DNA from 4 places in the Paenibacillus sp. URB8-2 genome. Region 1 is predicted to be linked to each of the others. Evidence: riboswitches for the same ligand, from Rfam matches in the RefSeq annotation. Region 1 holds a riboswitch; each other region holds the start of a gene.

Evidence for each region. Region 1 has a riboswitch for cyclic di-AMP ahead of PUR_RS14370 (APC family permease). Riboswitches for the same ligand answer to the same signal wherever they lie in the genome.
Region 2: linked by a shared signal. The riboswitch ahead of PUR_RS00490 (C40 family peptidase) and the one ahead of PUR_RS14370 (APC family permease) in region 1 are both predicted to bind cyclic di-AMP.
Region 3: linked by a shared signal. The riboswitch ahead of PUR_RS19365 (C40 family peptidase) and the one ahead of PUR_RS14370 (APC family permease) in region 1 are both predicted to bind cyclic di-AMP.
Region 4: linked by a shared signal. The riboswitch ahead of PUR_RS00140 (resuscitation-promoting factor) and the one ahead of PUR_RS14370 (APC family permease) in region 1 are both predicted to bind cyclic di-AMP.

Annotation. Positions count from the first base shown of each region.
Region 1 is NZ_AP023239.1:3,135,225-3,142,684, forward strand. Features, by position in the region: gene PUR_RS14350 (MFS transporter) at 1-1,119, shown strand, start outside; gene PUR_RS14355 (protein YmzB) at 1,193-1,528, shown strand; gene murB (UDP-N-acetylmuramate dehydrogenase) at 1,633-2,547, opposite strand; gene PUR_RS14365 (ABC transporter ATP-binding protein) at 2,674-3,471, opposite strand; gene PUR_RS14370 (APC family permease) at 3,778-5,595, opposite strand; cyclic di-AMP (ydaO/yuaA leader) riboswitch at 5,719-5,877, opposite strand; gene PUR_RS14375 (disulfide oxidoreductase) at 6,060-6,524, opposite strand; gene PUR_RS14380 (DsbA family protein) at 6,521-7,273, opposite strand.
Region 2 is NZ_AP023239.1:99,026-106,647, reverse strand. Features, by position in the region: gene PUR_RS00505 (M1 family metallopeptidase) at 451-2,445, shown strand; gene PUR_RS00500 (hypothetical protein) at 2,456-3,286, shown strand; cyclic di-AMP (ydaO/yuaA leader) riboswitch at 3,519-3,658, shown strand; gene PUR_RS00495 (C40 family peptidase) at 3,679-4,146, shown strand; cyclic di-AMP (ydaO/yuaA leader) riboswitch at 4,491-4,634, shown strand; gene PUR_RS00490 (C40 family peptidase) at 4,640-5,131, shown strand; gene PUR_RS00485 (GNAT family N-acetyltransferase) at 5,474-5,974, shown strand; gene PUR_RS00480 (c-type cytochrome) at 6,078-6,434, shown strand; gene PUR_RS00475 (4a-hydroxytetrahydrobiopterin dehydratase) at 6,556-6,843, opposite strand; gene PUR_RS00470 (hypothetical protein) at 7,065-7,358, opposite strand; gene motA (flagellar motor stator protein MotA) at 7,557-7,622, shown strand, end outside.
Region 3 is NZ_AP023239.1:4,191,473-4,199,094, reverse strand. Features, by position in the region: gene PUR_RS19390 (DoxX family membrane protein) at 1-7, opposite strand, end outside; gene PUR_RS19385 (C40 family peptidase) at 449-1,000, opposite strand; gene PUR_RS19380 (BlaI/MecI/CopY family transcriptional regulator) at 1,313-1,747, shown strand; gene PUR_RS19375 (M56 family metallopeptidase) at 1,737-2,585, shown strand; gene asnB (asparagine synthase (glutamine-hydrolyzing)) at 2,714-4,594, shown strand; cyclic di-AMP (ydaO/yuaA leader) riboswitch at 4,937-5,068, shown strand; gene PUR_RS19365 (C40 family peptidase) at 5,073-5,543, shown strand; gene PUR_RS19360 (SHOCT domain-containing protein) at 5,794-6,027, shown strand; gene PUR_RS26625 (IS3 family transposase) at 6,204-6,344, opposite strand; gene PUR_RS19350 (hypothetical protein) at 6,645-7,286, shown strand; partial or broken gene PUR_RS19345 (IS630 family transposase) at 7,399-7,622, opposite strand, start outside.
Region 4 is NZ_AP023239.1:26,448-34,069, reverse strand. Features, by position in the region: gene yabG (sporulation peptidase YabG) at 1-449, opposite strand, end outside; gene rsmA (16S rRNA (adenine(1518)-N(6)/adenine(1519)-N(6))-dimethyltransferase RsmA) at 543-1,427, opposite strand; gene rnmV (ribonuclease M5) at 1,424-1,975, opposite strand; gene PUR_RS00140 (resuscitation-promoting factor) at 2,134-3,291, opposite strand; cyclic di-AMP (ydaO/yuaA leader) riboswitch at 3,570-3,804, opposite strand; gene PUR_RS00135 (TatD family hydrolase) at 4,006-4,773, opposite strand; gene PUR_RS00130 (HD domain-containing protein) at 4,801-6,087, opposite strand; gene PUR_RS00125 (AbrB/MazE/SpoVT family DNA-binding domain-containing protein) at 6,398-6,652, shown strand; gene rsmI (16S rRNA (cytidine(1402)-2'-O)-methyltransferase) at 7,189-7,622, opposite strand, start outside.

The sequences.
Region 1 (7,460 bases):
ATGTTCGCCATCGGCACAGATACGTTTCTGATCAGCCCTCTGCTTCCCGTCCTTCGTCAAGAGTTCCATGTATCGACCGCAAGCTCCGGCTGGATGGTCAGTGCCTATGCGTTCGGCTACGCCTTGTTCGCTCTGGTGGCAGGCCCGGTGTCCGACCGGCTGAACCGAAAGCATGTCATAATATGCGGGTTGGCCGCCTTCTCCCTCTCTACGGGTTTATGCGCCGCCGCTGTCGGTTTCTGGAGCATGGTTCTGTTCCGTTTTCTGGCCGGGGTCAGCGCTGCCGTCGTATCCCCGCAAATCTGGGCTTCCATTCCGGTCCTGCTCCCCAGGGAAAAGATTTTGCAGGGAATGGGCATCGCCACCGCCGGTCTCTCCATCGCCCAGATGCTGGGCCTCCCCATCGGCAGTTTTTTCGCCGCTCATTCCTGGAATCTTCCGTTTATCGTGATCGGGTTGTTTTCCCTCCTCCTGACCTTTCTGATTCCTTTCCTCCTGCCCTCCATTCCGCCCCACAATCAATCGGCAGACCGCCTTTCTCTCTTAAAGCCATACGCCGGGCTGCTCTCTTCCCGTATTGCGGTTACCGCCTTTGCCGCCTATTTTATTTTTCAGATCGGCAATTTTGCCGCCTTTTCCTTCCTCGGCTCCTGGCTTTCCGGCGATTTCGGCTTAAATGTGGCCCAAATCGGCCAAGTTATGCTGTTCCTAGGTCTCGGCAACATGCTTGGCAGCCTGTTCGGCAGCCGTCTAAGCCAGAAGCTTGGACGCTCCGGAACACTGATTTTGGGCATTCTGGTCAACAGCGTAATGTTTCCGCTGCTCTCACTGACGGGAAATATTACCGGCATTAAGGCAGAGCTGATTGTCATCTTCGGAATCGGCGGGATTCTGTTCCCCATCATGATGAGCTCCCTCCAGTCTTTGTCGGAAACCGCCCGCGGAACGGTCTCGGCTCTGGCGAACACCCTGATGTATTTTGGAACCACGATAGGCGCCGCGGCCGCCGGAGGGATTTATCAGGCCTCGGGTATATTTCTCGGCGTGACCCTGCTGACTTTACTCTGCTTTGTCCTCTCCGCCTTCCTCTTTCGAAAAAGTGGAGTCGCGGCAACTTAGATGGATTCAATTTGCCATAGCAGGGTAAATTACTGATTAAGACTGACAATGTGGCAAAGGATGGGATCGTACGATGGAAGAACATGTACAATTGCTTGCCGATTGGCTGAACGGGCATACAGGCGGAACGATTGTAATCGAAAAACAGGAGTTGGAGGATCGCGACAAGATCTATTTTAAATTGGAACGTGTTGATTACCGGGATGCCGTCGATGTCATTGACGATTATCTGGACAGCGCGCTCATCCTGCACGGTACGGGCAGAACAATGAACGCGGACGGCGAACTGGTCAGCCTTCCGCTTCAGAGCTACGAGATCGCAGTCAGCGGCCTTGCTTTCACTTCCGCGGATGAGACAAGAGTGCAAGCGCAAACGGATCGGGCCAAATATACGCTAGCGCTTGAGTAAGAGCAAGCAAAAAGCTGCTGGGAATGGAGGTTAGCCCCCCCTCATTCCCAGCAGCTTTTTTTGAAGATTAGAAATGTAGAACAAAGCCGGGAGCCGTCATCACTTTACAGCTCTTCGCCGATAATCTCGACTTCCGTCTCCAGCTCGACGCCGAAACGCCCCTTTACAGTCTCTCTCACATGCTGAATCAGTCCGATATAATCGCTTGCCGTAGCGTTATCCGCATTAATGATGAACCCCGCATGCTTTTTCGATACTTCAGCTCCGCCGATTCTTGTCCCTTGAAGTCCGCTTTCCTGAATCAACTGGCCTGCAAACCGTCCCGGAGGCCGCTTGAAGACACTGCCGCAGGATGGATATTCGAGCGGCTGCTTGGACTCCCGCATCTCGGTCAGCTTATCCATCGCCGCCTTAATTTCCTCGTGGGTTCCCGGCTTCAGGGCAAAACGGGCTTCCAGAATGAGATAATCGCCGCTGGAGAAGACGCTTTTCCGGTAGCCCCACTTCAGGTCATCTCCTTCCAGCTTTACGATGGCGCCGGTCTTGTCGATGGCAAGCGCGCTTTGCAGCACATCGGCCACCTCGCCGCCGTAGGCTCCGGCGTTCATGTACAGCGCACCTCCGACCGTGCCGGGAATGCCGCAGGCAAATTCAAGACCCGTCAATTTCCGCTCAAGTGCGAAACGGGAAGTATCAATAATTTGGGCTCCGCACTGGGCGATGACCACATCGTCCTTAAAGCTGATGCCGGTTAATCCGGACGTTTGCAGAACGATGCCGCGCACGCCTCCGTCCCGGATAATTACGTTTGAACCGTTCCCTAATATAGTAAGCTTAATGCCGTTTTCGGCAGCGTATGTAAAGACCGCTTGAATTTCCTCGTAAGTGGAAGGCTCAGCCAGAATGTCCGCCCGGCCGCCCATTTTGGTGAAGACATGATCTTTGAGCGATTCATGGCTCTTAATCGTTCCGGACGGAACAAGCCTTTGCAGATCCTCTTGAATTTTGCCGATATCCATGGGTTTGCTCCTTTAGTTGTTATACATATCTTTAGGCAATCCTCACTTTAACAACGAACAGGCTCCCTTGTCAATGACAGGAGCCCGTTAATCGGCTTTAAGTTTTCAGCTATGGATTCGGTTCAATTAGACAGCCTTGCTCTTAGCAAGGCTGTAGGGCAGACACAGCGGCAATCCCGTCCGCGGATCATCGACAATATCCGCCTCGATCCCGAACACTTCGCGCAGCACGTCCGGAGTCATAACATCTACCGGAGCGCCTTCGCTGACTACGGTGCCCGATTTGATCGCAACCATATGTTGGCCGAAGCGTGAAGCGTGGTTCAAATCGTGTACGACCATAATAATCGTCCGGCCCTCCCGCTCGTTCAGCATCTGCAGAAGCTGAAGCACTTCAAGCTGATGCGCCATATCCAGAAAGGTCGTCGGTTCGTCCAGGAACAAGATATCCGTCTGCTGGGCCAGCGCCATGGCAATCCATGCGCGCTGCCGCTGTCCTCCGGACAGGCGTTCGATCGGCCGGTCGCTGAAATCGCCCATCCCGGTAACTTCAATAGCCGAGGAAATGATCTTCCGGTCTTCCACAGTGAGAGAGCCGAAGCCCTTCTGATGGGGATAACGCCCGTAGCTCACCAGTTCGGAAACGGTCAATCCGTCCGGAGCGGTCGGATTTTGCGGCAGAATCGCGAGCTGGCGCGCAACTTCCTTCGTCGATTGGGTATGAATCGACTTGCCGTCGAGCAGCACACTGCCGCTGGCCGGCTTCATCAGCCGGGCCATCGTTTTGAGGATCGTCGATTTCCCCGAACCGTTGGCTCCCACGAGAGCCGTAATCTTCCCGGTCGGAATCGACAAGTTTAGATCCTTTACAATAATCGACTCCGCATAGCCGATACTTAATTGATTCACATTCAAACGTTCCATCATAAACAGTTCACTTCTTTCCTGTTATCTCCATATCACCACGGATATTATTTTTAGCCTTGTCTTCTCAAATGATATTGATTATCATTATCCGTGTCAACATAAAAGATCATAACTTCCCCGCTTCTGCTTAGTCATGTAAGAAGAAACGGCTTCGCCGTCCTCTGGAAGAGGAAGGCATCCGTTTCTCGTAATAATATCAGGTTAAGGATAAGCGCGAAGCTTATACTTTCTGATATTGCCAAAAAAGCTGCCGCCGGAGACATTCTCCAGCAACAGCTTTCTGCCAACGGGCTGTCTGCCCGATTATTTATTCAAATGATACGGAACCGTCGCAACGACGATATCCTTGTGATTCATGAGATAAGTCCGGATAAATACGCTCGTCTGATTATGCAGGACGGCCTGCCACCAATGCTTGGTAATAAACTGCGGAATCAGAATCGTAATATGATCCGTCGAAGCATTCTTCCACTCCACCGTATCGATAAATTTAACCAGCGGACGCATGATGCTGCGGTACCGGGAACGAAGGACGATCAAGCGCACTCCGGGATTCCATTCCTCCCACTTCAGCTCCATTTTGCGGATTTCTTCTTCGTCGAAGCCGACATAGACGGCAACCACATTATCAGTTAACGATTTGGCATAGCTGATCGAATGAAGCACCGCACGCGTTACGGCGGATACCGGGATAACAATCGTGCTTCCTTTAATACATGGCTTATCTTTATCCAACTGAATCCGGAGCTGGTCTGCCGTATTCATATAGTGACGATGAATGCGGAAGAAAATAAGCATAACAATCGGCAGGAAGATGAAAGCCACCCATACGTTCGAGAATTTGGTAATAATGAAGATAAGCGTAATGGTAAGGGTTGTCAGCATTCCGACCGTATTCACGGCAAATTTGGTCCGCCAGCCAGCCGGCTTCAGCTTATACCAGCGAATCATCATGCCAAGCTGGGAAAGAGTGAACGGAATAAATACGCCGACGGCATAGAGCGGAATCAGATTTCCGGTTTCGCCGTGAAATGCAGCAACGAGCAGACAAGAAGCCACTCCCAGGAAAATAATGCCGTTGGAGAAGCCGAGACGGTCGCCACGGACCATAAAAGCATGCGGCATATACTTGTCTTTAGCCAGCATGAACGACAGCAGCGGAAAGGCCGAGTAGGCCGTATTGGCCGCCAGGAACAAGATGACCGCCGTTATCGCCTGAATGCAGTAGTACAGGACGCCCCGTCCGAAGGTCGATTCGGCAATTTGCGAAACCACCGTTTCATTGGCGTTCGGGGTAATGCCGTACCAGTAAGCCAGCAGTGTTATACCGGTAAACATGAATCCCAGAATCAAACCCATCATCATGAGGGTTTTGGCGGCATTTTTTTCCGCTGGGGCCTTAAAGTTCGGAATGGCATTCGATACCGCTTCGACACCGGTCAGCGCCGAACAGCCGGAGCTGAAGGCCTTAAGCAGCAGGAACAGACTGACATTGGATACCGCACTGCCGATTTCGGGAACAGCGGCATGACCGCCGCCAGCCGCATATTTGACCAAACCGGAGACGATCAGAACCACGATAGACAAGACGAACAAGTATACCGGGACGGCAATGAAAGAAGCCGACTCGGTCACGCCGCGAAGATTGATAATAGTCAAAATGATGATTACCGTGACCGCAATCGCCACAGTATGGTCGTGCAAATTCGGAAACGCCGAAGTGATCGCATCCGTACCAGCCGAGGCGCTAACTGCAACCGTCAGGATGTAATCCACAAGCAGGGAACCGCCTGCGAGCAGTCCCGTGGAAACCCCGAGATTATCCTTGGCTACGATATAGGCTCCCCCGCCTTGAGGATAAGAGAAAATCGTCTGCCGGTAGGATAAAATCAGAATTGCCAGTAATCCCAGTACCGCGAGGGCAATCGGCAAAGAATACCAGATAGCCGTAAAACCTGCTGCTATCAGCACGATCAAAATCTGTTCCGTTCCGTATGCGACGGACGAAAGTGCGTCCGATGACAGAACGGCAAGTGCCTTCACTTTGGTTAACTTTTCCTGGTCGAGTTCGGTTGATTTTCTGGGACGACCGATCAATAGTCGTTTTACTCTGCTTACCATTTGGATACAGTTCCTCTCTTTGTTGAGTTGAAACGGTAATACCGCGCGCCGTTTTCAGTGGTGGATTTTCATAAATAAGGGCACAAAAATAAGCATACGGAAATGACCGCATGCTTATGCATGATCATATCCCACTGTAGCTTACGAGGTTAGCTGGCGGATTCGGACTGTGGAAGCCCTACGGACCGGATAACATCCCGGCACCGATTCACCCCGTTGACCGCTGGGCGGTCAAGTTGGTTCCCCCGTTTTTCCATTTGGAAAATTCAGCGCATATTCAACTTCTCACAAGGTCTAATATTAGTCTATATTGCCATAGCCGTAAACAGTGAAAATGATGAAAAAGAAATGAAAAACGGACTAATTCACGCAAATTCCCATCAAGAGATAATCATGTCGTTCATTATCTTGTATTATCCCTGCAGCACGGGTTTTTATGTCCATTACGGAAGAAAACTTCCCCGTTAAGAGTTGATTCCGTCCTCCGCCTCTTCCGTTTCCTCCTCCTCGCGCGCTCTGGCGTTCCACAGCATCAGGGCTATAAGGATAAAAGCCGTCAGCGCCAGCAGCGGGATCGTAATGAAACCGAAAAAATTCAGATAATCTTTCGTGCATGGCACACCGATGGTGCAAGGAAGTACTTTGCCGAGAGCCGGTATTTTCTGCTCCGCGTAATGATACAGCGATATGCTGCCCCCTATAACGCTAAGCGGAAGCACGTAAGGAACAATACGCTTATCATTCCGATAGGTCGCTATACCAAGAAGAAGCACCTGCGGGTACATGAAAATCCGCTGGAACCAGCAGAGCTTGCAGGGTTCGTATTTCAACACCTCACTTAGGTAGAGGCTGCCGGCTGTGGCAACCAAGGATACAAACCAGGCCAGGTAGAGACCATACCGACTCAGGAAGCCGGAGAATGATTTCATTCCGTCTCAACCGCCTTTGCCGCCGTCTCAATCTCCTTGGCGATCGCTTCGAGATTGAAAGGCTCATTGGCCTTTATACCATTTATAAACAGCGACGGTGTACTTGTAACACGGCTGTCCTTTGCTGTCGCGTTATCTCTTGCCAGTTCATCCTCATAAGTACGCTCTTGAATGTCCTTGCGCAGCAGATCGTAATCGACATCAAGCTGTTCTTTTTGCGCAAGCTCAACCAGGAAATCCTCGGTCGCCCACTCGGTCTTCTCGTCCCCCTGATTGGCATACAACGCATCGTAATATTTCCAGAACGCTTCGCTATTCTGATGGTAAACCGACAACGCCGCTAAGGAAGCGGTCTCGGAATCGGGACCGATGAAGGACATATTGACGAAATACAGGGCAGCCTTGCCTTTTTCGATGTAATCCTTCACAAGCTGCGGCTTGACAACGCCGGAGAATTGGGCGCAGGCCGGGCATTTATAATCTCCGAACTCAACCAGCTTAACGGGCGCATCCGCCGCTCCAAGTCTTGGAAGCTCATCATACTTAAAAGACACCGGACTCGCGGAACTTCCCGGGCTGCCCGTATTTTTGGAAGCCAATACAAACATCGCAGCAAAAAGAACGACCACGAGCAGGATCGCTCCTAGTAAAAGGATATGTGTTTTCTTCTTCTGCCGTTCCTGTTCGGCCCGCAGCTTTTCTTGGGCCAGGGCTGGGGAGACTGTTCTGCTTTTTTTCGGTTTGCTCAATGTTATAATTCCTTTCTGTCCTGTCGGACCGGAGTAATGGCATGAAGACATAGTGCAGAAAAATTATATAATCATTGAACTCGCTTTGGCAAACAGGACGGCTTCCTGCTCTGGTACTCATTAAAATTCCGCAGCAATGAAAAGGGTGCCCCTAGAGCCGTTGGCTTTAGGGGCACCCTTGGGCAAA
Region 2 (7,622 bases), 2.5 Mb from region 1:
ACTCCCTTCCCTGGTATATAAATTAATGGTTTATAGGCGTCCTTCAAGAACGCTGTCAGACGTTTCTTCTTGAAATATAAGAATGTATAAGCTGTGCGCTTATTATTTTGTCTTATATTTCTACGAGAAACGGTACCGTCCCTAAAAGGACGGCGAAGTCGTTTCTTCTTGAAATATAAGAATGTATAAGCTGTGCGCTTATCATTTTGACTTATATTTCTACGAGAAACGGTACCGTCCCTAAAAGGACGGCGAAGCCGTTTCTTCTTGAAATATAAGAATGTATAAGCTGTGCGCTTATTATTTTGTCTTATATTTCTACGAGAAACGGTACCGTCTCTAAAAGGACGGCGAAGTCGTTTCTTCTTGAATAATTTAATTTTAGCTAATAATACGGCGAATGCCAACATATACATCCCGTAGAAGCTTGTCAACGGGAGGAATTACAGTATGAAGCGACGATTCCGTACGACTTATCTCTTCGCCGCCCTGACCGCCCTCTGTCTGCTGGGCGGAGGAATATGGGCGCTATCCGGATCTTCCCCGGTCTCCCACTATACCGCCGCTCCGGAAACGGCCAAGTCCCCGGCCAGTCCCCGCCAGGAACAGGCAGGCAAACCCGCTATGCCCGTTCCTCCGGCCGCCAACTCCGCCCCGGCTCTCAGCCGGAGAGTGGCGGAGTACCACATCAGCGTGCAGCTCGATCCGGGCACAAGCACCCTGACCGCCGCCGAGACGGTAACGTGGACCCATCCCGGCAAGAACCCGGTGAGCGATCTGTACTTCCACCTGTACCCGAATGCCTTTGCATCAGACAGCACGACCTTCATGAAAGAATCCGGCGGCAAGCTGCGCAGCGACAGCATGCCCCAGGACGGATTCGGATCGATAACGCTGACCGATGTGCGAACGACCGACGGCGTCTCCCTGATGCACCGGATGCAGTACGTCCAGCCCGACGACGGCAACCCGGAAGACAAGACCCTGATCAAGATCCATCTGCCGCAGCCGGTGAACGGCGGAGAAAGCGTTACGGTCAAGCTGCGGTTTGAAGTGCGTCTGCCGAAAATATTTGCCCGCATGGGGGAATCCGGCGATTTTGTCATGGCAGGGCAGTGGTTTCCGAAGCTGAGCGTCTACGAGCCCGCAGGGGCGCGGGGCAGGGGGGAAGAAGGCTGGAATTTGCACCAGTACCACGGCACCTCCGAATTTTACAGCGATTTCGGGATATACAGCGTGGCCATTTCCGTTCCCGCGAATTATACCGTGGCTGCAACCGGTTTTCCCGTTAGGAACGCCAAAGTTGCAGAGGGACGAAAAATATATCAATTTTATGCCGATGACGTGCATGATTTCGCCTGGGCCGCTTCTCCGGACTTTGTGTATGCGGAAAAAGCCTACTCCTCGGCGGAAGTGCCCGGCGTTCGGATCAAGCTGTATCTGGACCCCCTGCATAAAAATCTGGAGGAGCGCTATTTCCAGGCCGCCGAGGCTGCGCTGAACGCTTTCAGTAAATGGTACGGCCCCTATCCGTATACCACGCTGTCCATCGTCGTTCCGCCCAAAGCGGGCAATGGAGCGGGAGGCATGGAGTATCCCACCTTAATCACCGCCTTCGGCGCGGAGAGCGGCTCTGCCGATACTTCGCTGGAACGGACGGTGATTCACGAAATCGGGCATCAGTACTTCTATGGAATGGTGGCCAGCAACGAGTTCGAGGAAGCCTGGCTGGACGAGAGCTTTACCTCCTATGCCGAGGACAGGCTGATGCAGCAGGAATACGGGCTCGCCTCCAATCTTCCTCTACAGGCCAGTCTCGTTACGAAACCCAAGCCGCTGACTCTGGATACCTGGAAATACGGCAGCGCGAATGTCTACACCCAGAACGTCTACATTCGGGGCAAGCTGGTGCTCAAGGATATCGAACGGCAGGTCGGCGCCAAGACAATGGATTCCATTATGTCCTCTTATGCCCGCAAATATCGTTTCCGTCACCCGGGCACCGCCGATTTTCAAAAAATTGTGGAAAAGGTGACCAAAAAATCGTGGCAGGATTACTTCGACCGTTACGTATACGGCGGAGGCGCTCCCGATTTCTCCGTTGAGGATATTACTGTAAGCAAAAGTAAAAGCGGCGTCTACGAGTCGCTGACAACCGTCGCCAATAAGGGCAGCCTGTATTCCGGCGTGAGCGTCAAGTTCACCTTCGCCGACGGCCACACGCTGCATAAAGTCTGGGATGGCCAGGGAGGGAAAACTTCGTTCCGGCTCTCCTCTGCGGCTCCTCTTGTTTCGGCCGAGGTGGACCCGGGTCACGAAGTCCTGCTGGAGAACAAGCATATCAACAACTTCAGAAAAGCGGCTCTCCCCTCGGCCCTCGTTTCCCGCTGGACGCTAAGCCTGACAAACGCGATCGAAACTGTGCTCGGCATTTTCGTCTGGTGAGGTGAATCGAATGAGAAAATGGATAATCCGCGGCTGGGGCAGCATCAAGGAACAGCTCTATATACTGATTCTGCTCTTTATCTACCGGCTGCTCTGGGGCTACTTTCTGTACCGCTTTGTAAGGTCGGCTGTTGTTCCCGCGCTGCTGCGTTACCCTTCCGAGAATGCCGGCGGCAGTGCAGCAGGCAGGCTGCTGTATTATATCGATGCCCAGCTCAGCCTGTCTTCCGAACCCGATGTGCGGCGTTGGTTGTGGACACTGCTTATTCTGGCGGGCGTGCGCCTGCTGGCTACGCCGTTCATCCGAGCCGGGCTGCTGCATGAGTTGCATCAGGAGAGCCGGGGTGAACGCGGGCTGTTCTTTTTTCCCGGCATGAAAAAGTACGGGCTGCCCGTTCTGCTCTTCAGCGCCGCCGAATGGGTTCTGACCCTTCTTCCCCTATACTGGCTTCTGCCGAAGGGATACAGACTCATTCTGTCATCCTACTGGGAGCCGGGGCTGCTGCTGCAGATTCTTCCGTATATTCTCGCATGGCTGCTTTACGTGTTTATCATTCGCTTGATCCTGCTATATATGCAGTTCGGTTACACAGGCGGCACCGGAATACTTGCTTCGCTACTGACCGCAATGCGCTGCTTCTTGCCCTCCGCGGCGCTGCGGATTCTGTTCGGGTTAGGGGGGCTCTTGATCTTTCTTGTATCTGCGGTGACGGGGTTTCTCAGTCCCGGACTGCCCGCGCTCTTCATTAGGCAGCTTGCGCCTCTCCCTTCCACTTTATTCGATATGTGGGGATTGTCGGCGCAATATCATCTATGGCGCAGCAAAACGAAGGATTCATAATTAGAAACACCCTATCATTTATGCATAACAGGCGAAAAGAGTTCAAATTCCGTGACAGGAATCTGAACTCTTTTTTATTTTTATATTGGCAAATATTTCGTCCGCTAAATTAAATTTGCCAAACCCCAAATCGTCTGATACAATGAGGCTTGTGTTGAGGTGACAAGTTTGTAATCTTTTAAAACTATTTTGTTATCTTGTCGTATGATGATGAATCAAGTCGATTGTTCTGGTGCATAACTAGCCAAATTCCCGGGCACCGGGGAGCGGGGGAACCATTTTTTGGGTGAATTGATCTTGTAACAAAGAGGTCATAGGGAACCTTCAAACCGAATCCTTAAGCTAACCACGCAGGCATTGGAAGGGGAACACAAGCTTTGAAAGGTCAACATATCAAGAAAAAACTCGCAGCCGCTGCGATAGGCCTTGTGATGGTTTTCACTCTGGGGTCAGGAAGCGCTTTCGCAGATTCGAAAATGGACACTGTTATTGCAAAAACTTTGGGAACCTCATATAAAACCGGTGGAATGAGCACAGCCGGGTTCGATTGTTCCGGATTTACCAAATACGTTTTCAAAAAAGTAGGACTTACCCTTCCTCGTACATCCAAAGCGCAATTCAAAGTAGGAACTTCCATATCGCGCAGCAAACTGCGCTCAGGAGATCTAGTATTCTTCAATACGCTCGGAAACGGCGTTTCCCATGTCGGCATTTATGTCGGCAACGGCAAATTCGCGCAATCCTCTTCTTCACGCGGCGTGACCATCAGCTCGCTTAGCCAGTCCTATTGGGCCAACCGTTATGTCGGCGCCAAACGTGTCATGAGCACAAACGCATACCAAGCCGTGGCTTACGATTGATTAATCTCTTGCCCGGAACATGATCTCGCTAATCATTTCCGGGTTTTTCCTTTTTTCTGTATATAGTTTAGCTATACACCTATTTCGGCGGCTTGAACCAGCTTTTGCAAAAAACAACGCCAAAAAAAATTTTTAGCATAAAAACACGATTTTTATCCAGTGTTTCTAAGTGAATTCACAAATGTAAGCGCTACAAAATCGAATTTTACTATGTTAAAAGTGATTGCCAACCAACAAAAGGTTTGTTACAATAAGCGCAATGAGTTTATAGTAACATTTTTGTAATGATTATTAACATTTTGACGATAATTTTGTCATGATCTACCCACTATAATCCGGACACTATACAGTATGTGCCGAGTTCCCTGACCATCAGGGAAGCGGGGGAACCATCTTTGGGTGAATTGACCTCCTGTTCAAGAGAGGGGTCATAGGGGACCTTCTACCGAATCCTTAAGCTAACCTCGCAGGCATTTGGAAGGAGTCAAATCTTTTGAAGAAGAAGTTGGCGGCAGCATTCCTCAGCTTTTCCATCGTTCTCACACTCGGAGCAGGCAGCGCATTTGCCGATTCGAAAATGGATAAAGTGATTGACGGCGCTATCGGAACCAAATACGTATCCGGCGGCACGAGCACAAGCGGATTCGATTGTTCCGGATTCACCATGTACGTGTTCGATAAGATGGGCATCGATCTGCCGCATCAGTCGGGTTCCCAGTTCAAAATGGGAGATGCCGTGTCCCGCAGCGATCTGAGAGCCGGCGATCTTGTATTCTTTAACACTTCCGGAAAAGGCATTTCCCATGTCGGCATCTATATCGGCTCCGGAAAGTTCGCCCATGCTTCCTCTTCGAAAGGCGTTACCGTCACTTCCCTGAGCGACAGTTATTATGTCAGCCGGTTTGTCGGCGCCAAACGGGTGATGGGCTCCAGCGCTTATCAATCCGTAGCCGTTGATTCTGAAGACAATGATGATGTGCAGTAATACTGCCCTATAGGACCCCTTCCCGGATTTAACCCCGGCGAGGGGTTTTTATTTTAATATAAGAACTTATAAGCTACGCGCTTATCGTTTAGTCTAATATTTCAACTAGAACGGGCATCGTCTCCAAAAGGATGGCGGAACCGTTTCTTTCTTGTGTTATTCTTATTTTACCCCCTCCGGCATTCGTCAAACATGGCTGAGCGCTTTCGGCCAAACTCCTAAAATTTATTCGCTCGCCAGGTTCTCTCCTAACTGCAAAGTTTTTGCGTCGAAATCACCTTTTTTTGTATATAATTTAATATAAAAGGTTTTCCCCTGCGGGGAGAGGAGGTCGCTGAACGTATGATTAGCTCTAATATCATCTTTCATGTCGGGCCCATGACATCTGCGCATGCCAGGGATATCTGCGGTTGGGAATACAAGGCGCCCTATAATATTTACGGCTGGCTGTCTTGGGATCAAATGGAGGCGCTCGGCATTGAATTCGGAGATCCGCGGATTCGGAGGGAGCAGTATGTTTCGGTATTGAACGAAGAGGACAAACTTTGCGGCTTCGCCCAGCTTTTTCCGATGGAAGGCACGGTGCGTCTGGGGATCGGTATGCGTCCCGAATTGTGCGGGCATGGCCTCGGCCATTTGTTTGTGGGAGCGGTTGTAAAAGAGGCGCTGAAACGATATCCCAGTCGAGAGGTCGATCTTGAAGTTCTTACCTGGAATCAAAGAGCCATCCGGGCCTACCGCAAATGCGGCTTTACGATCACCGATACCTACGAACGCCGGACGCCAAATGGAGATAAGCCCTTTTACTGCATGGTCTATGATAAATCCCTCCATAAAAGCTGAATCGGACGGACCACCGTTCATTTTTTTGTCACAAACCCTATGATAACGCTTCACCATCCGTTATAATTAGAGAAGCAGCTTACATAGGGGAGGACGATTGGGGATGCAAAAGTGGATCATGAGCGGATTATTTTTCGCTGCCTGCGCCTTTGCGGTTATACTGATGTTCACACTGCCCGGAAAAGAGCAGGTCGCCGAGCAGAACAATCCGACCATGCCGACCGTTAAGGCTGATCCCGCCAAAGCGGAAGCGACAGTTAAAGCCAATTGCATCACCTGCCACGGCGATCAGCTTCAGGGCGGAGTCGGACCCAATCTGCAAAAGGAAGGCAGCGAGCATACGGCCGAGCAGATTTACAGCATCGTTACCAAAGGACGGGGACAAATGCCTTCCTTCAATGATAAGCTGGCTCCGGAGGAGATTGCCAACATCGCCATGTGGCTGTCCGAGAAAAAATGAGTGCCAAGACAACAATACGCCTCTGCGCAGGAGCATAATGCTTCCTGGCACAGGGGCGTATTTTTAATAAAACTCTTCTCCTGTCGTCTATCGGGTTTCCTCGTAATTAACGGGCCTTCATTTAACGGGTCTTCTCAAACGCCTCATTAAACTCATGGGCTTCACGCACGTCGAGCGCGGTAATGCCGCCTTCCTCGCTTGTTGTAAGCCGCAGAATTACCGTTTTATAATCGATCGTGATATGCGGATGATGGTCGAACGCCTCCGAGATGGCGGCCACCTCATCCACGAACGCAATACCCTTCATAAAATCGTTGAACTGGTATTTGCGCACCATGGCCCCGCTGTCCAGCTTCCAGCCTTCCAGCTTGCCCACCTGCTCATGCAGTTCTCCCTCGGTTAATAACACTTTATGTTTCCTCCCTTGAAAAGCAGCCGTTTAAGTTCCTTTAGCCTTCCCGTTAAACAAAACATCCCTCAGGTTCTTTCGTCCAAGGGATGCGCCAGGAAAAACGCTTATTTTCGGTTTAATGTATTCTTGAATCCCGGCAAATATACCTCAGACACTATCAATTTTAACATGGAGGACAGACTGCGGCAAATGCGGCCGCTTTTTCTGCTTCTGCCTGCTTAGATCAACGTTACCGATTCCAAATCTTCTTCACCGACCAAAATGTTGATGCGGTGCGCATCCTTGTCGTAGATCACGACGCCGCTGCCGACATGAATGACCGGCTCATTCCCGAGGGCAAAGAATAAATCTTCCGCCAGCGCTTCCCATACTTCCAGCTTGGACTCACGGGGCAGCTCCTCCCATTCACCCGGTTCCATCTCGAAAAAAAGGTAACTGTCCGGTATAAGCTCAACCGCTTTGGTCAGATCTCGTAAAATATCTCCATAATCTCTTCCATGCTTTACACCCACCGCTATCACTCCGCTTCATAACTTATGAATACCCTTTCCTCATCCATTATAGCCTAAATGCCTTCACAAAAAAGGGCCGGCTGTCGATAAATAAGAATAGACATAGTTGTTCTCCGTCAGTAAGCCCGCCGCCCACTCAAGGATGATAGACGCGGCATTCGCGAGATCACTTTTAATACTCATGGACGAGGTGTACAAATGCAGATTTCTTCAATTATTGGTCTAGTGCTCGGTATAATAGCGGTGGTTTATGGTATGTACCTC
Region 3 (7,622 bases), 1.1 Mb from region 1:
AAAACATGATTCATCATCCTCTTCTTTTATATGAAATTTTTCCCTTCATGCGTATTATAAGAAAAAAGTATGAAGAAACAATGTGTTAAAAATGTATACTTCATGACAAATAAGGTACCATTGAGCTATCTGGCATAAATAAAACAAGCAGCTATTTATCCGTTTTTCAGATAAATGGCTGCTGATTTTGTCTGTTTTTAGAACAGACTTTCTTAATTGTTATTTTCCATTTGCATGTTGCTATGATCCATATTCTGCATGTTCCCTTGATTTTGATTATTATTTGTTTGGCTACATCCTGCTGCGCTAATTAGTAATATTGAACTACAAATTAGAATCAGGATAAACTTCTTGCGGTTCTTCATTTTTTAATTTCACCTCCAATAGGAATCGAAGGTGATTATACTATATATAATACAATTTTAGACACTTGTTTTTATTAAATTATTTAATTAAGAGTGCTCCCACCAAATAGAAATCGTTTTTCCCATTGAGTCCCTGGGATATTATCAATCCTTACACCTCCGGATTTTTTGGAGTAAGTGTGGAGTATTTTTCCGTTGCCTAGGTAGATCCCGTTATGGGTGATTCGGGCTGTATTTTTATCAATTCCTGTGTAAGAGGACTCGTTATTTCCTCGATAAGACATAAAAAACATGATATCGCCGGGCTTTAATTCCTGCCAGTTTTTTGTGTGCGAGCCATTCTCCTTAACGTAAGCTCCTTGTTTACGTGAATCGGGAGGTATGGTAACTCCTGTACCTTCTTTGTAGGCTTGTCTTACAAAATCGGAACAGTCAAAAGTCTGTGTATTACTGCGACTGGAACCAAATTCATAGGGGGTGCCCAAATATTTCATTCCACTGTTAATCACATTTTCTCGCAGATTACTAGTTTGGACAGCTGTAGATTGACTTGCTGCGGAAATAGATGAAACATTCAGTGAACCAAAAGAAATTGAGGCAGCTAGTGCTACGAAAATAAATGACTTCTTCTTCATGTTCTATCCCTCCAACAGGTTGTAATAAATATGGGACACATCATAACATAGTTTTAAAACGTTTGTAGATATATAAATTTTGGTAATTATAACTTTAAGCACTAATCCGTTGACTATAGATCTAAAAGAAACTACAATGTGTAGTAGTTAAAACATGCAGGAGGATTACAAGGTCCTATTATGACGAAATGGATTATGTTATTGTTTGTTTTATTAGTCGTTATGTTGATTATTTGGGGAGATAAGCTTTTGGAAGATACTCCTTTAAGTAGTTCTCTATTCCAAAAGTATCTAGAGAGAAGGGGGTAAAACGTGTTGGTTAAACGTATTAATTTAGAAGGAGAAGGGATAAACCGCTTTTTTGGATCTCTTGAATCTCAAATTATGGACATTATCTGGGCTAACTCAAAAGTCACGGCGAAGCAAGTACAATCTCTTCTCAAAGAAGAGCTGTCGTACAATGCTGTGATGACAGTAATGAATCGGCTTTTTGAAAAGGGTCATCTCAAGAAAACAACCGTAGGTAAGGGAAGGTTTAAGCACAGTTATTTTGAACCCATCCAAAGTAAAGAGGCATTTATAAATGAGCAAACGCGAATTGTGACCGAGGAACTTATTCATGATTTTGGGGGCCTAATGGTCAACCACATGGTTGATGCTGTACAGGAGGCCGACCCAGAACTAATGAAGCTGTTGGAGGCTCGCTTGGAGCAGTGGCGCAAAGGTGTTAATGATAATGAGCATTAAAAAGCATCAAGTGGCTCTTAGTTTGATGATCCTTATTAGTTTACTAATATGGAGTCAAATGATCTTATATGTTTTACATGAGTTTAGAGGATATTCTCCAATATGGGGATTGCTGGAATATTGTCTTTCTGCATTGGCAGAGAGGACGATATTACATCAAGTGATTTTCGTCGGACTGAATATTATTATCTTGTATAGCTTCTTTGTAGTCATAATCATGGTTTATCAGCAGATCAGACTAGAACGACAGTGGAATAAGGTTGTGCAAACTCAATGTGATATCACTTTAACTAACAGGCTTAATAAACGGTATGATTTTATAGATGGACGGATTGTCGTCATTCACCGTGATTCGTTATTAGCTCTCACTTCGGGTTTTTTCAGGCCGAAAATTGTGCTTTCATCAAAGCTTGTTCAAGAGTTTACAGAACACGAAATTCTTGCTGTTTTATTACATGAGTACAACCACGCTCAAAAGTTTGATCCGCTTCGCTTACTGATCATTCATCTCATTAAGAATAGTTTACCGTTTGTTCCCATCTTAAAAAAGCTAGCTCATTATATTATGGTCTGGACTGAAATTGAAGCGGATCAGTTTGCGGTTAGTCAGATGAAATCACCGTATGAATTAGCTTGTGTGCTCTATAAATGTTCCAGAAGTAAACAAAAACGACCTATTGGGGTTGGTTTCGCTGATGATGCAATTAATTATCGAATTCAAAAGCTGGTTCAACCGAAGGCTAAGATTAAAATTCCTGTATTAGAAATAATCCCAGTGGTTATGTCATCCATTCTATTTGTATTGCTTAGCATCATTATCATAAGCGGCTGCAGCTAGCCGCTTTTCTTGAAAGTTAAAAACTACGCATTGTAGTTTATGAAATAAGGTTAACCAACTGAAGAAGGTGCTTTAAGTTGTATATTAAACTACAATATGTAGTTTATAAATAAGGAGAGGACTTTTTTATGTGTGGAATTGCAGGGATTATGAGATTTGAAAATGACCAAGGGCCAACTGTATCCATGTTAAGGAAAATGACCCATATGATGCAGCACCGTGGCCCTAATCACACCGGAATCCGAATCATCGATAATCAGGTCGGTTTAGGATTTACCAGATTATCAATTCTTGATTTATCGAATGGAAGTCAGCCACTATCCAATGAAGACCAAACCTTTTGGCTAATTTTTAACGGTGAAATTTATAATTATCAGTCCTTAAGAATAGAATTGGAGGGATTGGGACACCGATTCCAAACGAATACTGATTCTGAAGTTATTGTCCATCTATATGAAGAATATCAGGAGCGCTGTGTAGATAAGTTACGTGGAATGTTTGCTTTTGCTATCTGGGATCGGAAAAACAAACAAATGTTTGCTGCCCGGGATCACTTTGGCATTAAGCCATTTTATTATTACTTGGATCATAAGAAGTTTGTATTTGCATCGGAAATTAAAAGTATTATAGCGGTGGAAGATATTAATCCGGCAGTCGATCCTAAAAGTTTACTGCATTATCTCACACTTCAATACGTTCCGCAGCCAGCTACAATGTTTCGTGGAGTCAGTAAACTCGAGCCAGGTCATTTTTTGAAAATAGATTCCAGGGGAAGAATCACAAAACAGAGATATTGGGAGCCAAGCTTTGAAGCAGAGGATCGTCCGCTTGAGACCTTTATCGAAGAAATTAGATACAGTCTTAGGAATTCGGTTAAACTGCACACGCAGAGTGATGTCCCCCTAGGAAGCTTTTTATCTGGTGGTATTGATTCTACAGCGATAGCAAGTTTCTTAGCGAGTCAACGTTCGGTTAAAACCTTTTCAGTCGGTTTTGAAGGAGAACAAAATGAAAATGTGGTTGCTAGACAAATCGCCGAAGCGCTGGGAACAAATCATTTCGAGGAACTGATTTCGGCTCAACATTTTTTTGAAGATACCATGAAAGCTGTATGGCACATGGACGAGCCCATTGCAGATCCATCGGCCATTGCCGTTTACCGGTTAGCACAATTAGCAGGGGAACAGGTTACTGTGGCACTGTCCGGTGAAGGAGCCGATGAATTGTTTGGTGGATATCGCATTTATAGGGAGCCTCACTCGCTAAAACCATTATCGTGGATGCCTGCAGGAGTAAAAAAACGATTAAAACAATATGTAGGTGAAATCCCTTTCTCATTTTATGGAAAGAATTATATCCGAAGAGCACTGACCCCTTTGCAAGAGCGCTTTTTCGGAAATGCCAACATTTTTTCGGAAGATGAAAAAAGGATGGTCCTAAATTTTCATCCTGACCTATATAAAAACTGGGAACCTACGACGGAAATCACGAGAGCCATTTATGAGGAACATAAGAATCTGGATGACATAACCCGCATGCAGTTAATAGATCTCCAACTTTGGTTGCCCGGTGATATATTAATGAAAGCGGATAAGATGAGTATGGCTCACTCTTTAGAAGTCCGCGTTCCTTTTCTTGATAAAGAGGTTTTTGAAATTGCTCGAAAAATTCCTGCCTCTCTACTGGTGGCAAAAGGAACTACTAAATATGTGCTGCGCAAAGCCTTAGAAGGTATAGTTCCCTTTCCTGTGTTAGACCGTCCTAAGCTGGGCTTTCCTGTACCCTTAAGAAAGTGGTTACAAACTTCCATTGGTGACATCATGATCGAGCAAATCGAGAACAGTGGAATTGATCAGTGGATTCAAATAATCTATGTTAAAGAGATGCTGAAACAACATCGAAGGGGAAAAGTGGATTACTCCCGCAAGATTTGGACAATTTATATTTTTTCGTTGTGGCATTCTTTGTATATCCAGCAGTCTTCTATAAAGCGTGCTTTGGTAAATTAAGATAGTAAGGCAGGATATGGGTCTTTGGACTAATTATCAGATTTCTCATATCATTGACTAGTAGGGTCGTAAACGAAAAAAGTGAATAGTCATTACAATTTTGTTGCTTTTAGTTTTAGATATCTTTATTTGTATTTGATAGAAATGTAGTAGAAAGGATTTTTACTCGTAAGTAGCTGATATTCCCCATTGCCTTATCTTTCCTTGTTATATTAAGATTTTAGAGCAAATTGTACTACAAAAATATGTAGGAACTATGTGGATCGAAAATAAAACAAACGAGTAAGAGAAAGTATTGACAGGCGTCTTCTAAATATTATAAAGTAGAAATAGTTACAAAATATTAACTTGCTGCCGAATTTCGTTTTGAAAACGGGGGAACCATTCCGGGTGAATTATTCTTGTAATCAAGAGAGTATAGGGAACCTTTAACCGAACCCTCAGCTAACTCCGTAGGCATTGAAGGGAGAATAAGGTTCTGAAGAAAGTCATCATTTCTCTAATAGGAGCTGCAGTTTTATTTACTTCAACAGCACCCACAATCTTTGCAAGTGAAATCAAGCTTCAAAGCACAGTGAAACAAGTAATTGGAACCCCATATTTATGGGGAGGAACTACTGTTTCAGGGTTCGATTGTACAGGGTTTATCTTATATGTAATGAAAAAGTTTAATGTAAATAGTCTTCCGCGTACATCCCAGTCCCAGGCCAAGGAAGGAACTCCGGTAGCTAAAGAAAATTTGCGATCAGGTGATTTGGTGTTTTTTAATACCTTCGGTAAGGGAGTATCTCATGCAGGAATTTATATCGGTAATAATCAGTTTGCACACGCCTCCAGCAGCAAAGGAGTAAGAATAAGTAAGTTATCGGAATCATACTACCAAAATCGTTACGTTACCGCTCGGCGAGTGGTGAATGATAAGAGTTTCCGAACAATGATAAGTGACTAACCAATAGGACAATAAGGGCAAGTTCGTGTTTATTCACACGGGCTTGTCTTTTTTCATTTGAAGGCCCTAAGAGAGTGGTGGAGAGTTGTTGGGGACAGATAGAATGCAGTAATACTCATTTCAAAAATAAAAATAAATAGGGGCTTTACGAATGAATAGCTTCTAAGGCTCGTTTCGCATTTAAGGAGTTTGGAACTAAGGGAATAATTGGTTTGCGAAATGAAAATGCTAGTGATGGGAGGAATGTGCAATGATGTATGGTTCCAAGATGACCATGATGTGCTTCATCATGGTGATTGGTTTACTTCTTCTGATCATTGCTATTGGCATAACAATTTATGTAGTTATCCGATTGCTAATGAGGAAATACAGAGTGGATGATGGACCCCTCATGATATTAAAAGAACGTTATGCCAATGGTGAACTCAGTGATGAAGAGTTTAATCATAGACGAAAATTATTGGACAATAAAAGTCAGACTTGAATTAAACAGGGGCCTGCTACGTAGAAGGCTCCTGTTTAATTCATGTCGCTTATCAGGCTCGATTACGATAGTAGACGTCTGCTCCACTAAAGCTTCCACATTTCCTACCCTAGTTATATCAAGCAGCACCATCCGCTTCGTTCTTAATGGATAGTCAACCCTAAACTGAACAATAATTATGAGGGCGCTTTTCTGGCTTGTACAGGAGTAAGATACCTCAATGTACCGTGGATTCGGTGATAATTAAACCAATGAACATAGTCCTGAAGTTCGACAGATGAATGGAAATATGAGGAACTTAATCCGGATTTTTTAATGAAGGAAAGGATCCCAGGTTGAAGAGGCTGGTAAAGGACAAGAAATATGATCTATTATCAAGAAGAATTCCGTTGATATTATTTAACTCGATGTTATGATGCTTGATATGGATGGCTTGCTTTATTTGGTTATATAGTTTCCTTATTCTATGTCTGAATATTTTGCATCCGAGTATTTATCCTCGACTAGAATCCTGTCTACATGATTTCCACATAATTTTAAAGTAAAGTAGTATTAATTCTAACGCTTAACAAAAATAGATGGGCGAGTCCATCTATTGGTAAATGGAGGTATAATGATTGAGCGAAATACTTACTTTTCTGATTTTGGCTGCTACAACTGCCGCCATGAGCGTTAACTCCAGTAAGCCACATGTCATTTCTGAAACCATTGAAGACTTGCAGTTTTTGTCACAATTGGCTGATGAGCTATTGTCGGATCAAGAGCGAACGATCGTTACAAGTGTTAGTTTTGAAGGTGATAAAGCGGAATTAGAGTCTTTAGCCGCAAAGTTATATGCAGATAAGCATGTACAGAGTCCAATAGATGATAACAATGGAAAAAAGTGCTCCTTAGTGCTTCAAAATCGCGTCAGCGGACTAAAGGCACTACCTGCAGCTGAATCATGGATGAAAGATACAGTTGCAAATCTGGAGAAATTAGGGATTGTTGGTTTTTGGAATATCAGCATTGAGGGATGGATGATTGAGGGAAGAGAAATGAGTGCTTTGTTGGATCCTGTTTTGCTGTACATCTCTGCTTACGAAGTAGAATCTGATCAAAACGGCCAACAATTGTATACCAGTTATTACTCTGGGCTTTTTCATAATTCAGTTATGGCTGAAGATGAAAAGTTTAACCTGCAAATACTTACGAATTACTCATCCGAGTTCAAGAAATGGTATATGGCTTTGGGGACACCGAGGATTACTTCATATTAATGATATCATGACTTTTATGATTATTGTTTGTTGGTTGAAGGATAGTTTCTTGCTGTTTTTGGTTTGACCTATCTTTTCGAATTATAGTGTCGGATGAGCTGCTAGTACAGCATCAGTCTTTAAATTGTGGGTAAAGCCTTTTAAGTTTTATCCGTGCATCTTCGGTAGTGAATTGCCAATCTATACCTCTTTGAGAAGCGTTACGAGCAGATTCCCATTCGGTCAGTTCGCTTGCTAATTCTTCTATTGACGGAATTCGTCTTGCTAAACATTGGCGCGTCATTACGCTCAGCTCAATTTCAGCAATGTTCAGCCAACTGCCATGTTTGGGGGTGT
Region 4 (7,622 bases), 2.5 Mb from region 1:
GGCAGCAGGCGGTATAGGGCGGACGCCATCTCCGATTCCCGTACATGGTGTCCTTCGGCAGGAATACGCAGCTGCTCATACAGGCTAAGGCTTTTATTCAAGTAACCCGGATCGCCGTCAAGATGCAGGACCTTTCCGGGAAGCTCAAAGTAAGAGACCTCCTTCGGCGTCTGCTCCCAAATCCCCATTGTATTCCCGACCCCAAATCTGCTGTGCTCCTGCCGGTCCTTTCTAAGCTCCGTCAGCGACTCGGCGGCCTTGATCCGCGCTCGCTCCCCCAGCTCCGTCATGGCCGTGGCGGGCACCTGAACCAGATCGTTCAGCGGAGAGTCCGCCAGCAGCCGAAATTCGGTTCCTTTGATGATGGCCTGATTTCGAGTTATATATTCTACTCGAAAAGTCACATCACCGCCATACGATCTCCGAACGACCAAGTCTCCCAAATTCATCAGAACATCACCTCTACCCCCATCGTATGGGCAAAGATAACGGATGGTTCATCATTTAGCCGCTTTGCCTGCATTAACTTCTATCAGCAAGCCCTATACGTGGCCGGCCTCAAGCAGAACGTCGCTCAGACGCGCATACTCCGCCAGACTCAGCGTCTCGCCGCGGCGTGAAGGTTCAATCCCTGCTTCGGCCAGCAGCGCTTCCAGCTGCTCTCTCCCCTCTTTTGGAAAGAAGCGGGCCTTTAAATTGTTCGATATGGTTTTGCGACGCTGCGTAAAGGATGCTCGCACCACTTCAAAAAAATGCTTCTCGTCCTTTACCTCGACCGGCGGACGCTCCCTGACCTTCAGCCGGATGACCGCTGACTCCACATTCGGCTGGGGAATAAACACCGTATGCGGCACCGTACAGATCAGCTCCGGCTCGCTGTAATACTGCACGGCGATGCTCAGGCTGCCGTAGTCCTTGCCTCCCGGCGATGCCGCCATCCGCACGGCGACCTCTTTTTGAATCATCACGACAATGTTGGCAAGCGGCAGCTTCTCTTCCAGCAGCTTCATCAGAATCGGGGTCGTCACATAGTAAGGCAGATTGGCGACCACACTGACCTTGCTCACTTCCGCGAAATCTTCACTGAACAGTTCGTGCAGATCCACTTTAAGCACATCGGCATGCCGTATCTTGACATGGGGATACGGAGACAGCACCTCCTGCAGTATCGGAATCAGACGCTGGTCGATCTCTACAGCCGTAACAGCACCCGCCATCTGCGCCAGACGCTCGGTCAGCGCGCCGATGCCGGGGCCGATCTCAAGAGCGCCCGTGCTTTCGTCCAGAGCGGCCGCCTCTACAATTTTATTTAAAATATTTTGGTCAATCAGAAAGTTCTGACCCAGGCTCTTCTTGAACGAAAATCCGTGAGCCGCGATAATTTCTTTTGTCCTTTTTGGGGATGAAATTTCTTCCCTGCCGCTCATAAGGATAGACCTCCCTGCTCGATTTGCATCACCGCGTTTGCGAACTCTTCGGGCGTAATGCCGAACATCGACAGCCGCTTGTACAATTGCTTGCCGTTGCAGTAACCGATGCCCAGCAGGTTGCCCAGCTCCATTCTCCGCTGCGCGGCATTAGGGTGTACAATCATCCCCGCAGCCAGAAGATCGTCCATTCCGATCAGCACCGGCGCTCCCTCGAAGGAGGTATGCACATGCTCCAGCGCATGGCGAATCGCCTCGGGCGATGCGTTCTCGACGCCGATATCGCCTTTCAAGGTCGCATCCTGCTCCGGAATAAAAGCATGCTTGCAGCCAGGCACCTTCGACGAAACAATCTTGCGTATCCGTTCTCCCGCATGATCCGGGTCGGTCAAAATAATAACGCCGCGGCGCTCCATCGCAAGCTTGATCTTGGCGATTACCCGGCTGTCCACCGCCGAACCGCCCGTTTCGATCGTGTCGGCATCGACCGCTCTTTTGACGGCGACGGTATCGCTTTTGCCTTCGACGACAATTAATTCTTTAATCATTGTTTATCTTTTCCTCCCGCAGCGGCCCTATCCCCCGCCTTTACCACAAAAAATAAAAGCAAAAAGAAGAGGATTCGCTCCTCTTCTTTTTGACTAAGAATTATATAAGTGACGAGCTTACATCACTATAGCGTATTGCTGCTAAATTTGCAAAATCATTAATCCAGCTCCGGTTTAACCGGACCGATCACGTAAACGGCACGCGATTTGCGGCCGAAACTGCGGGCATGGCTCAGCGAATCGTAATAAACGTCGATTTTATTGCCTTTAATGGCTCCGCCGGTATCCTCAGCGCGTCGGAATCCGAGTCCCTCGACATACACCCACCAGCCGATCGGAATCACATTAGGATCCACTGCAATGGTCCGCCCTTCCGTTACGCGCGTTCCGGAAGCGGTACGTGTGCCGATTCCCGGTTCTTCCGAAGAATATGCCGTCATCGAAACATTCTTAATCAATCTTTTGTACTCGAAGTCCACGCCGGCTTTGCTGGCGACATTGCTGCTTCTGACGTTGGTCTTTTTGGAAGTGGTGCTGCTAACGGAAGAAACTTTCACGACTGCGGCTTTAGGCAAGGCTTTCGTACCAATGGCGATCACTTTATCCTTGGTCACCTTCTGCACTTCTTTACCAACCATGCGCATCGAGACAAGCTTTCCGTCCTGATAAGTCTTCTCGATATGCTGGATAATGGCGCCGGGCTTGCCGGCCTGTGCTACTCGTACTGTCCCTACGGTTAGGGAGGGGTCCGCCGTCTTGATAACCCGGAAAGGCAAGCTTTGGGTCCGCTGTACAACCTGCTTGTTGATGCGGATGACCTTGACTTCCGTTTTGGCGGAGATTGCGGTGTCTAGCGAAGGAAAAACCTTGTCGTGGGCATTCAGCGTAATGCCCAGACTGTTCATGGCCCGACCGATCGTATCCTCAGTCGTATAGAACGTTTTTGTCTGTCCATTTTCAGTCAGAGTGATCTCCTGCGCCCGGTCAATGACGATCCGGTCGCCGTCTTCGATCTCGTCGCCAAGACCCGCAGATAATTTGTCGTACGGTTTCAACGAGATTGTTTCTTTGGCCAGAGCCTCGCCCAGAAGCGCTTCGCGCGTTTCCAGAGCACGAACCTGCCCGTCTATCACTAAAACAATTTGTTTGCTGCTTTGAGAGTGTACGTACAGCAGAATAAGCAGCGCGATAGCTACCCCGATTACGCCCGCAAGTGCCCAGGTGCGTAAATTCACCTGCTCAAGACGTAACCGTAATGCATAAGACCTGCTGGATGATTGCGAATCATGGGATACTTCGGGTTGGAATACGCCCATCTTCTACATCCTCCTTACATAGCCCGCCCGAACCGTAAACCGTACTGCTGGTTCCAGCGAAACTACAAGAGATTGTCACAGGACACGATACTATTCGCGGCTTCTCGCATCCTGCTCATAAATCGCCTGCCCGGCATGGCATCTTCCGCCTGTTATATAACAGTTCACAGGCGAATACGTTTAATTCAAACAAAAAGAAGCCTAAATAAAGAGTCTTGATTAGAGGACTCTTTCGTGGCTTCTTGGGATGTCCGAATAAACGGCCAAACGCACGAGGTTTCCTCTCTTACTTGCGCTTACGGGGTTAGCTGTCGGGTTCGGACGAAAGAGAGACGCCCTATCTCAGGTCAACCGCTCATGGCGATTGCCTTTAAATTCACCCCAAAGACCACGTGAAGAAATCAAATACAGCCTGCAACGCCAACCTGATGACTCTTATGTAAGGCTTTAGGCATACGGCAAAGCGATATTGGTTCCCCCGTTCTCCATATGGAGACTCAGCGAGACGATTTATGAATCAGCAGCTGTCTCAGTAACAACAGCTCACTGCACTGACAAGATAATATCCTGTTTCGATGCATGTTGTAAAGCACACTTCAACCAGATAAGCTCAAGAAAATGGTTAAATTAATGTAATAAACACCCGTTTTTTTGTTAAAAATCTTTAATCTTTCGTTCATTCTCATTTTTTTAGCCGGTTTTCTCCCGTTTTCACTAAATACCAAATAATCCCAGTGCATTTTTGTACGTAATTTCAGCCATTTTATTCAATTCAATTCCTTTTATTTCCGCTGCCGCCTCTGCTACCAATTTAACATGAGCGCTCTCGTTACGCTTGCCCCGGTAGGGGTGGGGCGTCAGATACGGGGAGTCCGTTTCGATCAGCAGACGGTCCAGCGGAACCTGCGCCAGCACCTCCTTGGGCACCCGGGCGTTCTTGAACGTAATCGGTCCTCCGAAGGAGAGGTAAAAGCCGAGATCGAGGCACATTTTGGCTGTCTCCCAACTACCCGAGAAGGAATGCATGATCCCCCCGATTTCCGAAGCCTTCTCTTCGCGGAGAATACGGACCACATCTTCGTGGGCATCCCGGTTATGAATGACGATCGGCATATTCAGCTCCCGTGCCAGCCCGATCTGCCGCCGGAATACGGTATGCTGAACTTCTTTTGGTGAAGTATCCCAGTAGTAATCGAGCCCAATTTCCCCAATAGCCACGACTTTTTCATGACTGCACAGCGAGGCGATCCAATCAAGGTCCCCGTCCTTCATATCAATGGCATCCTGCGGGTGCCAACCCACTGCCGCATAAATAAACTCGTACGATTCGGCCAGCTTCATCGTGGTTGGAATCGTTTCCCGGTTGAAGCCGACATTGATCATTTTGCTTACTCCCGCCTCTACCGCCCGTGCAATCGTTTCCTCGCGGTCGCCGTCGAATTGCGGAGCATCCAGATGGGTGTGGGTGTCGAAAAGCTGCATAACCACTTCCCCTTTCTTTGCTATTTTTCACCGTATATCAAACAAATCCTTAATCGAATTCGGCAGCATCGGAAGCGCTTTTTCGAGCTTGTCCTGCGGATAATATAAATGATATCGCCCCCGGTGAATCCCGCTGATAGAGCGGACGATATCCGACACCTCGGAGATTTCGCGAAGCCGTTCCTGACGATCCAGCAGAAGAATCTGCTTACCGTGAAAGCCCTCTCCCGGACGGAATACATCATAGGGTAAATCTGTCGGAAAATCAATTTCCAAGTCGTATTCCGGGTGCAATCCGGCCGAGGCAAAGCTGCGGCGAATTTCGTCAATTGTTTCCATGTCCAGGCTTTCCATCTCTACATATTTATACAGTTTACGATGAATAAAGCGGCTGCACAAGTCGCTCAGCAGTTCGTCCTGTTCCGTGGTCCACTGCATAAATGTCGCCTGCACAAGCGCCTCATCCAGCTGCAAATACTGCTGCACATTTACCTTACCGCGAAATAAATCGGTCAGCGGCTCCACCATAAAACGGAAGGAATAGCCTTCTTGAAACAACTGCTTGGCCCGGCGGAATACCTGGCGCAAAATAATTTCCGAGCTGCGCGTAACCGGATGAAAATAGACCTGCCAATACATTTGGTAACGGGACATTAAATAGTCCTCAATTGCATGCATCCCCGATTCCTTGACCACTACCCGCCCGTGATATGGACGAAGCACCCGCAAAATACGATCGATATCGATCGTGCCGTAGTTAACCCCGGTGTAATATGCGTCGCGCAGCAGATAATCCATCCGGTCGGCATCCAGCGGACTCGACACCAAATTGACCACAATGTCATGCTCATATTTTTTACAGATAACCGAAGCTACCTTCTGCGGAAAATCTTCCTCCACTTCCTGCAAAATTTCAGTAATACCAGTGTTCTCCAATATGATCCGGCATGTCCAGTCTTCATGATTCATTTGAAAAGCTTCTTCTATAGAATGGGAGAACGGTCCGTGACCCAAATCATGCAAAAGCGCCGCGCACAGCGTAAGCAGCCTTTCCTCGGGAATCCAGTCTTTATAACCGCTGCGCTCAAATTGGGAAATAATGCGCCGCGTAATTTCATATACCCCAAGCGAATGGGAGAACCGGCTGTGTTCGGCGCCGTGAAAGGTCAAGTAGGTGGTTCCGAGCTGGCGGATACGGCGCAGACGCTGAAATTCTTTTGTATTAATGAGTCGCCAAATCACCGTATCCTGTACATGGATGTAATTGTGAACCGGATCTTTAAATACTTTTTCTTCCGTAAGCGGCTGCTGCATGAAGTCAGCTCCTTTATCTTTAACATCGACTTATTCCGATTTATTCTAATAAAAAAGAAGATTTCGTCACATTTTGTCGAAAAAAGTTGAACATTTAGTTTCCATTTCGACATTTTACTTGTACCTCTTAGATAGTTATTATATATATTGAAGTGCAGCCATTCCAGAAACCTTGTCATATCAGAAAATAATTCATCCTCTAAAAAGAGGTTGACTGTTTTGGGAATGGTTGGTATTATATGTACCATAAAACAGAGAAGATTGTCGAATAGTGACACTTTTTGATTATTTGAGAGGAGCAACGATTGTTATGATGAAATCAACAGGCATTGTAAGAAAAGTAGACGAACTGGGACGGGTTGTCATTCCGATCGAGCTGCGCCGTACGTTGGGTATTGGAGAAAAAGATGCTCTTGAGATCTATGTGGACGGTGAGCGGATCATGCTGAAAAAATACGAGCCTGCCTGTATTTTTTGCGGTAATGCCGAGAACGTGACTTACTTTAAAGGAAAAATTGTTTGCCATGAATGCATTTCTGCTATCCCTGCCCCTGTGACAAATTAAATTAAATCGGTTATAATGGAAATAATCAAATTGTTAATTCTAACCTTTTTTATATCTCCTTAGCCTCCCGCGAATGCGGGGGGTATTTTTTTTGTGGGGGACCCCTCCCAAACCCTCCCCAAGCCTATGCTTCCGAAGTGAGTTTTCCTTTGGAAAACTTTCAGGAGGGCCCCAAGGGCTACGCCCTCTGGACACCCGCAATTGTTGGATAGGTGCGGAGAGTTGGCGGGAGGAAGCTGCTTTGGATGGTAGGAGCGGTCCTTCTCGGGCGATTCCTGACGGAATCGGCCTCAGGGCCTTTCATGCGTGCTGACGGTGCTCCGAGTTACGAAGGCGGAGAACACCCGCTCTCCCTTCGGGATTCGCTCACTTCTGCGCTCGGTGCGACTCCGTGGACTGCTGCTTTCGACTCGCTTTCCCGCTCTCCCTTCGGGAATCGCTTTACTTTTGTGCTTCCTTCGACTGGTTCATGCTGCTACTCCGCCGTTCTCTCGCACTCTCCCTTCGGGAATCGCTTCCTTCAGCGCTTGGTGCAGCTACTCCTCCAGCAGCGCGTTATAAATATCGCGCTTGGCGACGCCGCGGTCGGACGCGGCTTTTTTCATGGCGTCCTTGCGGGTGGAACCGGCGGCCTCGTAATAGGCGACATGCTCCTCGATACTGAGCGCGCGCCACCAGGCGGAATCAGCCTCATAAGCTTCCTCTAAGCTTTCTCCCTCAACGACGATGACATATTCCCCAAGCGGCGGGTGTTCTTCAAGCCACTCGGCGCATTCTTCAATGGTCCCTCGCAGGAATTCTTCGTATCGTTTCGTCAGCTCGCGTGCCAGAACGATTCGCCGGTTGCCGAGAGTCTCCCGCAAGTGAACCAGCGTCTTCGCTACCCGGTGCGGCGACTCGTAGAAAAGGAGAGTGCCCTGGGCGGCGCGCAGCGGGGCAAGCACCGCTTGGATGCTTTTACGCTCCCGGG